DNA from 2 places in the Paenibacillus sp. FSL L8-0638 genome. Region 2 is predicted to be linked to the other one. Evidence: a T-box and tRNA genes for the amino acid it is inferred to sense, from the RefSeq annotation. Region 2 holds a T-box; the other holds one or more tRNA genes.
The links. A T-box is a leader RNA that pairs with one kind of tRNA and senses whether it is charged. The one in region 2 lies ahead of MKY35_RS20010 (valine--tRNA ligase), so its partner is inferred to be a tRNA-Val.
Positions count from the first base shown of each region.

Region 1 (4,434 bases), 870 kb from region 2:
TGGCATTCGGGAGATGGGATTAAAGAGTGTCAAAGAAGTGATGAATGTGCTGGGATGGAACGAACCGGAAGGTTGCACTAAATGTCGGCCGGCCCTCAATTATTATCTAGGTATGCTATGGCCACTGGATTATGAAGATGAGAAGGAATCCAGATTTACGAATGAACGGTACCATGCCAATATACAAAAAGATGGCACCTATTCTGTCGTGCCCCGCATTTATGGAGGAGTTACTTCACCTGCCGACCTGAAGAAAATTGCTGCTGTCGCGGAGAAATACAATGTGCCTCTGGTTAAATTTACGGGTGGCCAACGTCTTGACCTGCTTGGTGTGAAAAAAGAGGATTTGCCAGGGATCTGGGCCGAGTTGGATATGCCGTCTGGATATGCCTATGGAAAGACGCTGCGAACGGTTAAGACGTGTGTAGGTAATACCTTTTGCCGCTTTGGCACTCAGGATGCTATGGGGATGGGCATCCGGTTGGAAAAGGTATTTGAACGTCTGAATGCTCCATCCAAAGTCAAACTGGCTGTGTCCGGTTGCCCGCGTAACTGCGCTGAAGCGACGATCAAGGATTTGGGCGTCGTTGCTATTGACGGTGGCTGGGGGATCTACGTTGGAGGTAACGGCGGTATCAAGGTTCGGGCAGCTGAACTACTTTGTACCGTTAAAACCGAGGATGAAGTGATGGAATGGACCGGTGCCTATCTGCAGTATTATCGTGAGCAGGCCAATTGGAACGAACGCACAGCCCATTGGGTGGAACGGGTCGGAGTGGAATCCATCAAACAGGCACTTTCGGATGCAGAGACGAGGAAGCAACTGGTGACCAGAATTGAAGAGACATTAAGCACGACGACTGATCCGTGGCACGAAATTATTCACAACGAAGAGCTGCGCAAAAATTTTGTGCAGCTGCCGGAACTTAAGCCAGTAATGGAATAGGGGGCTGACAAAATGGAGACCAATACGACAACCAAGAGAATCAGAATAGCTAATTTGAACGAAATTGACCGACGTGGAGCAAGGACAGTTCGCATTCATAATACAGAAATAGCTGTATTCCGTCTGAGCAATGGCAGCGTGCATGCGCTTGAGAATCGTTGTCCGCACAAAGGGGGACGGTTATCCGAAGGAATGATATGTGGCTCAGCAATCCATTGTCCGCTCCATGACTGGAAAGTTGACCTTTCCACTGGCCGGGTGCAAGAGCCGGATACTGGATGTGTGACTGCTTACCCGACGGAGATTGATGGTGAGAGCGGGGCAGTTTATATCGTAATCTAAGAGTTCTATGCGTATTGTGCTGAGGTCCTGCTTTTTTTCTTCTATATATAGAAGGATTAAGGTGAAAAGCTTTGCTGAAGAAAAAATGGCATTGTTAAATTACAACGATCTGAGTATACAGAAAAGTCGACCCTATCTTTCCGGGCGGCTTTTTTATCTTATAAGTATCATTTTGATTAAAAAACAGGATAACTGGATTTATCTCTAGACAAACAAAAAAAGCCTTGAATATCAAGGCTTTTGACGAATAGGACGGATGGGGATCGAACCCATGACCCTTACCCTGTCAAGATAATGCTCTCCCGCTGAGCTACCGTCCTTCGGTTATTAGATAATATCATGTATTAACCATATATGTAAAGTGAAAAAATAGAAGTCAGCCTGTACTTCATGACCATTTATATATATAATTCGAATTTAGTGAGTTTATAAATTTGGAGTTAATGATAGGGGGAACAGGCGATGGCCGCAGAAATTATAAGTGTAACAACAGAGGAGCAGCTACAGGAGGCAATATCGATCCGTACCAAAGTGTTTGTCGATGAGCAAAAGGTTCCTCTCGATTTAGAAATTGACCATTATGACAAGCTGGGAGATACGGCCCATCATTTGCTAATTTGTGAACATGGTGAAATGGTGGCCACTGGTCGGTTGACATACTATGAGGAAGATACAGCTAAAATGCAACGTATTGCCGTTCTCAAGGAGCATCGTGCCGCAGGCTATGGACGTGTATTACTGCTAGCACTGGAGGAACGTGCACGTGAATTGGGGTTAAGATACTCGTTGCTAGATGCCCAATGTCAAGCCGAGAAGTTTTACGAAAAGCTTGGCTACGAGACGATCTCAGATGAGCCTTTTGACGATGCGGGAATACCGCATGTTCGTATGCGCAAAAAGTTGTAGTCGGCAGCGCAAGGTGCATACAAGTCTGTACAATGCGCATGCTAGTAAAAGTTCCTCCACTATACTATGGATAAGGAGCGATACAGCATGGCTAATACAGAACGGGAGCAAATTACAGCAGTACGTAAAAATGGGGATGGCGACCTTACGTCTTTTCAGACATCTACCGGTCGAATTTTAGATTATAGCCAAGCATTGAATGAGATTGAGACAGGCTCAATTGCAGGCGTTAACGTTTTCAAGGCCAAGGATGGCAGCAAACGAATTCGGGGAGATGCCGACGGAGATCCTTCTAATAACCTGGATCAACTGCCATTGTTCTGACCTTAACTCGCAACATTAGCATTATATTTAAGAACAGCAAGCCGCCTGGCTTTCCTACAAAGGATAGCCAGGCGGCTTTTTGTTAATTGTTAAGCTGTATTTAGCATGCTACTCTGCACGTTCCAACTCTGCAAGTTGATATAATCGTTGCTGTTCCAGAAAGGACATGACGCCAGCTTTATCCCTGAATTGTTCCATATCATCACTATAGTGCATCAAATGAATCCGCTCTTGAAGAGATGGCGCCAAGCTTAGCAGCTCGTTCAACGTCGTATGGACTTCTCCGGCACCTTGTAATTGAACCTCATGCAGAATACTCCGACATCCTCGTTCATGCACCAGATGATGAAGCAAATCAGGGTCAAAAACCATATCTGCACTATAAAAAAGTCGGTCATTTATGAATAAGGAATAACTGTTTTTACCAGGAATATGCCGTGTAGGGATCAGCTCCACCTGGATACCGGATACTAATGTAGTGGGCACACCAGGCGTTATTACGTTTACCTCGAATACATCTTCAAGCTTGTCAATCATACCCTGCTGTGACATCCCGCCCTTGAGTGTATGCTCCCATAAAGGGTGGATTAGGGGTTCGGCGATATAAAGTAGAGGCTTGCGACGATGGAGAATGTTCATTTGAAAACCGAATTCCTCCAAACCTCCGACATGATCTGCGTGAATATGTGTGATTAAAATGGCGTCAATTTCAGGCAAAGGAACGCGCATTTGGTGTAATGCTAACGAAGCGGTTGTACCACAATCGATTAGCAGTTTGCCTTCTCCGCTGTCCAGCAGCGCGTTGTTGTTGTAATAATGTTTGGCAAAGGCACTGCCTGTGCCAAGCATTTGTATCGTTAGGCTCATAATGGATCTATCCTCCAGACTTTGTGTACTAGGACATTCTACAGTCGTATTTTACCACCTATGCTGCTGGAACTAAAGATTTGGCTCCTTATGTAAAAACTTTGGACAATTTGTGAAACACAGCGCAACTTGTGCGGCTGAGCTAGGTATAAATGTACGACAGAAGGTTTTTAACAGATGACGATGGAGGGATTAGTAGTGATGAAATGGAGAAGAGTGATGGCCCTAATGATGGCCTTTTCAATAATGGGAGGGACCGCCATTTCGGCGGAATCCGCCAAGGACCAAGTGCAGTTGATTATTAATGGAGAGGTGTCAAAAGATGGTGCAGTTGTCATTGATGGGAAGACCTATGTGCCCATCCGTGATTTTAACGGACTTGTAAATTTTGATCCATCCGGTGGAAAAGTTGTTTTCGACCAGCCTAACGTGCATATGTTCCTGTTCAAGGGAGATACTGTGTTTGGTAACGTGAATAAAGGCAATAAAGTGAAATTTAATGTATTTAGTCAAATTGATACCTTGAAAACAGATATCTCCGGAGTGAAGGTAGCGATCACCGACCCTTCGGGCAACGTGAAGGATATTCAGTCTCAAGATATCAAAGGAGCGCAAAAGGATAACTTCTGGTTCCGTACGAACGACTTTACGTATGATTTCAAAACAGCAGGGAATTACCGGGTTGGTTTCTACATTAAAGAGAGCAAAGACGGCAGCTATACCTTGGTGTCCGAAAAAGTCATTACAGCGATAAATTAGGCATACCACAAATTGACCTGCACCCTTGATCATGTTACGATACGGGGGAAAATAAAACAATTTGAAGGTAGGTATTTCCATGAGTGATCACAAACATGAACACGGTGAAGCCTGCAACCACGATCATGACCACGAACATGAAGAAATGGTTCTTACGCTAACTGATGAAAATGGTAAAGATGTAGAAATGGTGCTGGTAGAGACCTTTGATGTAGAAGATCACGTTTATGCTCTTCTGCTTGAGCGAGGCAATCCCGAAGCGGATGGCATTATTCTTCGTATGGAAGAAG
Region 1 is NZ_CP151960.1:3,647,484-3,651,917, reverse strand. It holds gene nirB (nitrite reductase large subunit NirB) at 1-946, shown strand, start outside; gene nirD (nitrite reductase small subunit NirD) at 959-1,288, shown strand; tRNA gene MKY35_RS16200 (tRNA-Val) at 1,537-1,608, opposite strand; gene MKY35_RS16195 (GNAT family N-acetyltransferase) at 1,751-2,194, shown strand; gene MKY35_RS16190 (DUF3892 domain-containing protein) at 2,282-2,518, shown strand; gene MKY35_RS16185 (MBL fold metallo-hydrolase) at 2,627-3,385, opposite strand; gene MKY35_RS16180 (hypothetical protein) at 3,587-4,144, shown strand; gene MKY35_RS16175 (DUF1292 domain-containing protein) at 4,224-4,434, shown strand, end outside.
Region 1: it has a tRNA-Val gene. The T-box ahead of MKY35_RS20010 (valine--tRNA ligase) is inferred to sense a tRNA for this amino acid. The anticodon was not compared.

Region 2 (4,434 bases):
TGAGTGAAATTATCCCTTGAGTTCTTCAATACGTGCGATAACTTTAGCGCGCTTATCTGAGTAATCGGCTTGCTTGGCCTTCTCTTCCTCGATGACTTTAGCTGGTGCCTTCGCCACAAAGCCTTGGTTAGATAACTTTTTCTCCACGCGCTCCACTTCACTGTTCAAATGCTGAAGTTCTTTTTCCAGTCTGCTGATTTCCTGGGCAATATCAAGCAGTCCGGCCAGCGGCAGGTACAGCTCTGCGCCGCTAACTATAGATGTCATCGCTTTATCTGGAACGGTGAACTCTAATCCCGCGTCGAATTCAGACGTATTACAGAATCTACGCACATATTCCCCATTGCGGTTAATGATATCGAGAACGGCTTGATCGCCGGGTTTTATGAGCAACTCAATTTTTTTACTCATCGGCACATTGACTTCAGCACGGATATTGCGCACAGCGCGAATTACGTCGATCAGCAAATTCATTTCTGCAACTGCATCCTTATCCTCAAAAGCCGGATCATAAACAGGCCAAGCGGCCAGTGTAATCGTTTCTCCCTCATGTGGAAGATGCTGCCATATTTCCTCAGAGATAAACGGCATGAACGGATGAATCATGCGCAGCGTCCGGTCCAATACATATGCAAGTACGGACTGCGTTTTCTTTTTCGCATCTGCGTTGTCGCCATATAGGGAAAGCTTCGCAAACTCAATGTACCAGTCGCACAAATCATCCCAAATAAAGTTATACAGAAGGCGGCCTGTCTCGCCAAATTCATAAGCATCTATTAGACGCGTGATGTCGCGTGAAGTTTCGTTTAGACGATGCAGAATCCAACGATCAGCGGTGCTCAGGTCACCAATAATGTCTATATCTGCCGAAGTGACGCCTTCCAGATTCATCAGCGCAAAGCGTGACGCATTCCAGATTTTATTGGCAAAGTTGCGGGCCTGCTCCACCCGCTCCCAGCGGAAACGAAGGTCTTGCCCAGGCGTGCTACTGGTGGAAATCATATAACGCATGGCATCGGTACCATATTGGTCAATCACGTCGAGCGGATCAACACCGTTGCCGAGGGATTTGGACATTTTTCTACCGTCCGCATCACGAACCAACCCGTGCATAAGTACGTCCTTGAACGGAATCTCTTCCGTAAACTCGAGTGCTGTAAAAATCATACGCGATACCCAGAAATAAATAATGTCATAGCCTGTAACCAAGACATTAGTCGGATAGTAACGTTTGAGGTCCTCTGTCTGCTCAGGCCAGCCCAGTGTCGAAAACGGCCACAAAGCCGAGCTGAACCAAGTATCCAGCACATCCTCATCCTGTTTTAGCTTTCTGCCAGCATACTCAGGCAAAGTTGTAGGGTCCTCCGCCGATACAATAACTTCTCCGGTATCCTCATCGTACCAAGCCGGAATACGGTGTCCCCACCATAATTGACGGGAAATACACCAGTCACGCACATTTTCAATCCAATGCAGATAAGTACGTTCAAAGCGATCCGGTACAAAGTTTACCCCGTTGCCAGCCTTCTGCACTTCAATGGCTTTAGCTGCCAGAGGCTTCATTTCCACAAACCATTGTGTAGACAGATAAGGTTCTACAACTACACCAGTACGCTCGCTGTGGCCTACTTGATGTACGTGCTCTTCAATACGAATCAGTACGCCCTGCTCTTTCAGATCAGTGACGATTTGCTTACGGCAATCGCTACGATCAAGGCCCTGATATTTGCCTGCTTCGGCATTCATCGTTCCCGTTTCGTCCATCACCGTAATTTGTGGCAGCTGGTGACGTTGTCCCATTTCAAAGTCATTCGGGTCGTGAGCCGGTGTAATTTTAACCGCGCCGCTACCGAAATCTTTATCAACATAATCATCCGCAATGACCGGAATTTCCCGTCCGATGATTGGGAGCACAAGCGTTTTGCCGATCATTTGCTTGTAGCGTTCATCTTCCGGGTGTACAGCTACAGCTGTATCGCCCAGCATCGTTTCAGGACGTGTAGTGGCTACCGTAATAAATCCGCTACCGTCTTTCAGTGGATATTGCAGGTGATACAGATTTCCGTTCACCTCTTTGTATTCCACCTCAATGTCCGATAATGCAGTACGTGCAGCAGGGTCCCAGTTTATGATGCGTTTACCGCGATAAATCAGACCCTTCTTGTACAGTTTAACGAATACCTCGCGTACCGCTTGGGACAGTCCCTCATCCAGCGTAAAACGCTCACGAGAATAATCGAGAGAAAAGCCCATCTTTTCCCATTGGTTATGGATATTATCTAGATAAAGATCCTTCCACTCCCACACTTTCTCCAAAAACTTCTCGCGGCCCAAATCATAACGTGTCAGGCCTTCTTCACGCAGCTTTTGCTCTACCTTTGTTTGGGTAGCAATACCCGCATGGTCTGCCCCTGGCAGCCACAAGGCATCATAGCCCTGCATCCGCTTGGCGCGAATAATAATATCCTGCAAAGTAAAGTCAAGAGCATGTCCAATATGCAACATACCTGTAACATTCGGTGGTGGAATAACGATTGTAAAAGGCTCTGCCTCTGGATGTTGCCCAGCGCGGAAATAGCCCTTCTCCATCCACGTTTTGTACCATTTTTGTTCTGCTGATTTTGGATCGTACGTTGTTGGCATTTCCAAGGTTGTCTTGTTGTCTTGTTCTGACATATCAGGATACCTCCATGATTTTTCAATTGGCAAATAAAAAAGCCCTTCATCCTCAAAGGACGAAAGGCTGTTCTCTCGCGGTACCACCTTTGTTTCACCCCTAGTGTATGTATCCACTGATCCATTACACATGGTGTGACACTTTATGCAGATAACGGTTGCGGACCGGCCTTATTCTACCGTGAACCTCTTATCTTCCGTAGGAATGAAATGAGGAACCGTTCAAACAGGCGACTCCCGGGTGACTTCGGCCAGTAGCTTCCTGCGGAACCTCACAGCGCTGCAATTCCACTCTCTGAAGGGCTTGCTGCCTACTCTTCCCGATCTCAGTCTTTCAATAACTATACCACATCATACATTTCCCATTGACTATAGTCAACACCCGCTGTGCATTTTTCAGCAACCGGATCAAGGGATGTACAATACCTGTCCTTCTTCCACATGATGCTCCGCCAATCTGTTATACAGTTGAAGCTCACGCGTGCTGAGCTGATAACGGTCAGCTATGGTTTCCAGTGTATCCTCGCGCTGTACTATGCATAACCGCACCTTACGAAAAGGTGTTTCATCTTGTGTATGAAAAAAAAGGTTCTTCCACTTGGCATTCTCCCGCTCTTCTTCGGCTTTCTGATCCTGATCCTGTGGCTCCTGCTCCAATTGCTGCTGGTATTCCGCTTCTTTCACCGAACGGCTGGATTGGAGCAATGATGAGTAGACAACCGGGTCTGGCTCGTCTGCCCCTTCATCCTTTTTACTGTTAAGCGCCACACGCATCTCTGGCTTATCCTCAGTAAAAGTGTCATGGGCCTCGTGATTCACCTGTTCTGACGCTTCAGGCCTGAAGTCGAAGCTATCTACTTGACTTGCTTCCAACTGTGGCTCCAGATAGACCTCGGACTCCGTAGCAGGATGCGGTTCAGACAGCAAAGGGTCATAATTTACATTAGGAGATGCGGAAGATACTTTGGACTCATTTCCCCCTGCCCATGCTTCCTTTTGCTGAAATCCCCACACTTCCGGAGACCCATGCTCATGTTTGACCTCGGGAGAGTTGTCTTCAACTGCTTTGCCCGTCCAAGGCTCATAGAATCGGTTAGGATCTACTGCTGGCTCATAAGCTTGCTGTTCCGACGATGATTGCTGTTCCCCATGGTCCTCAGACAGCTGTTCCCAGGAAACGGACTCCTGTTGTACTGGCACACTGTAGGAGGTTTCAGGATCTGTAACGTAATCAGAGGTCGAATCATTGGTAGAATAGGCCTCTGCCTGACGATACTCTTCATCGGCGGAAAGGGATTGAACCGGATGCTCAGGTGCATGCACTACGGTAAATTCCTCATCCAACCAGACCGCCGTCTCTTCCGCGTGCGAGCTTTCCACACCATGCAAAGAAAGAACGCCTGTAATGTTTAGACTACGTAAAGAAAGCAGGTCCACATCAAAATTTTCAATCTCGACAGAGATATCTTCCAATCTCCCTACGCGGTTTAGCGGAATGGTAATTTCCACAGGGATCAAATGATGAAGCTCGCTCGTGAACTGTTCAGGTGTGCGGTACACGCCCTCCAGCAGCAAATGCCCTCGCAAAGCGGCATGGTCGCCGTGGGTTACAACCTGAATGCGTGGCAGAAGCTCGATTTCCTCCAACTCAGCAATCCCGGCAGCTTCCTCCGTCAAATGAATGCGTTCATAAATATCAAAACGCAAGCCTTGCGGCTGATCATTCTGTTGTTTGTTCAAGGATGGCATCCTCCTTTG
Region 2 is NZ_CP151960.1:4,516,460-4,520,893, forward strand. It holds gene MKY35_RS20010 (valine--tRNA ligase) at 10-2,676, opposite strand; T-box leader at 2,729-3,013, opposite strand; gene MKY35_RS20015 (LysM peptidoglycan-binding domain-containing protein) at 3,085-4,416, opposite strand.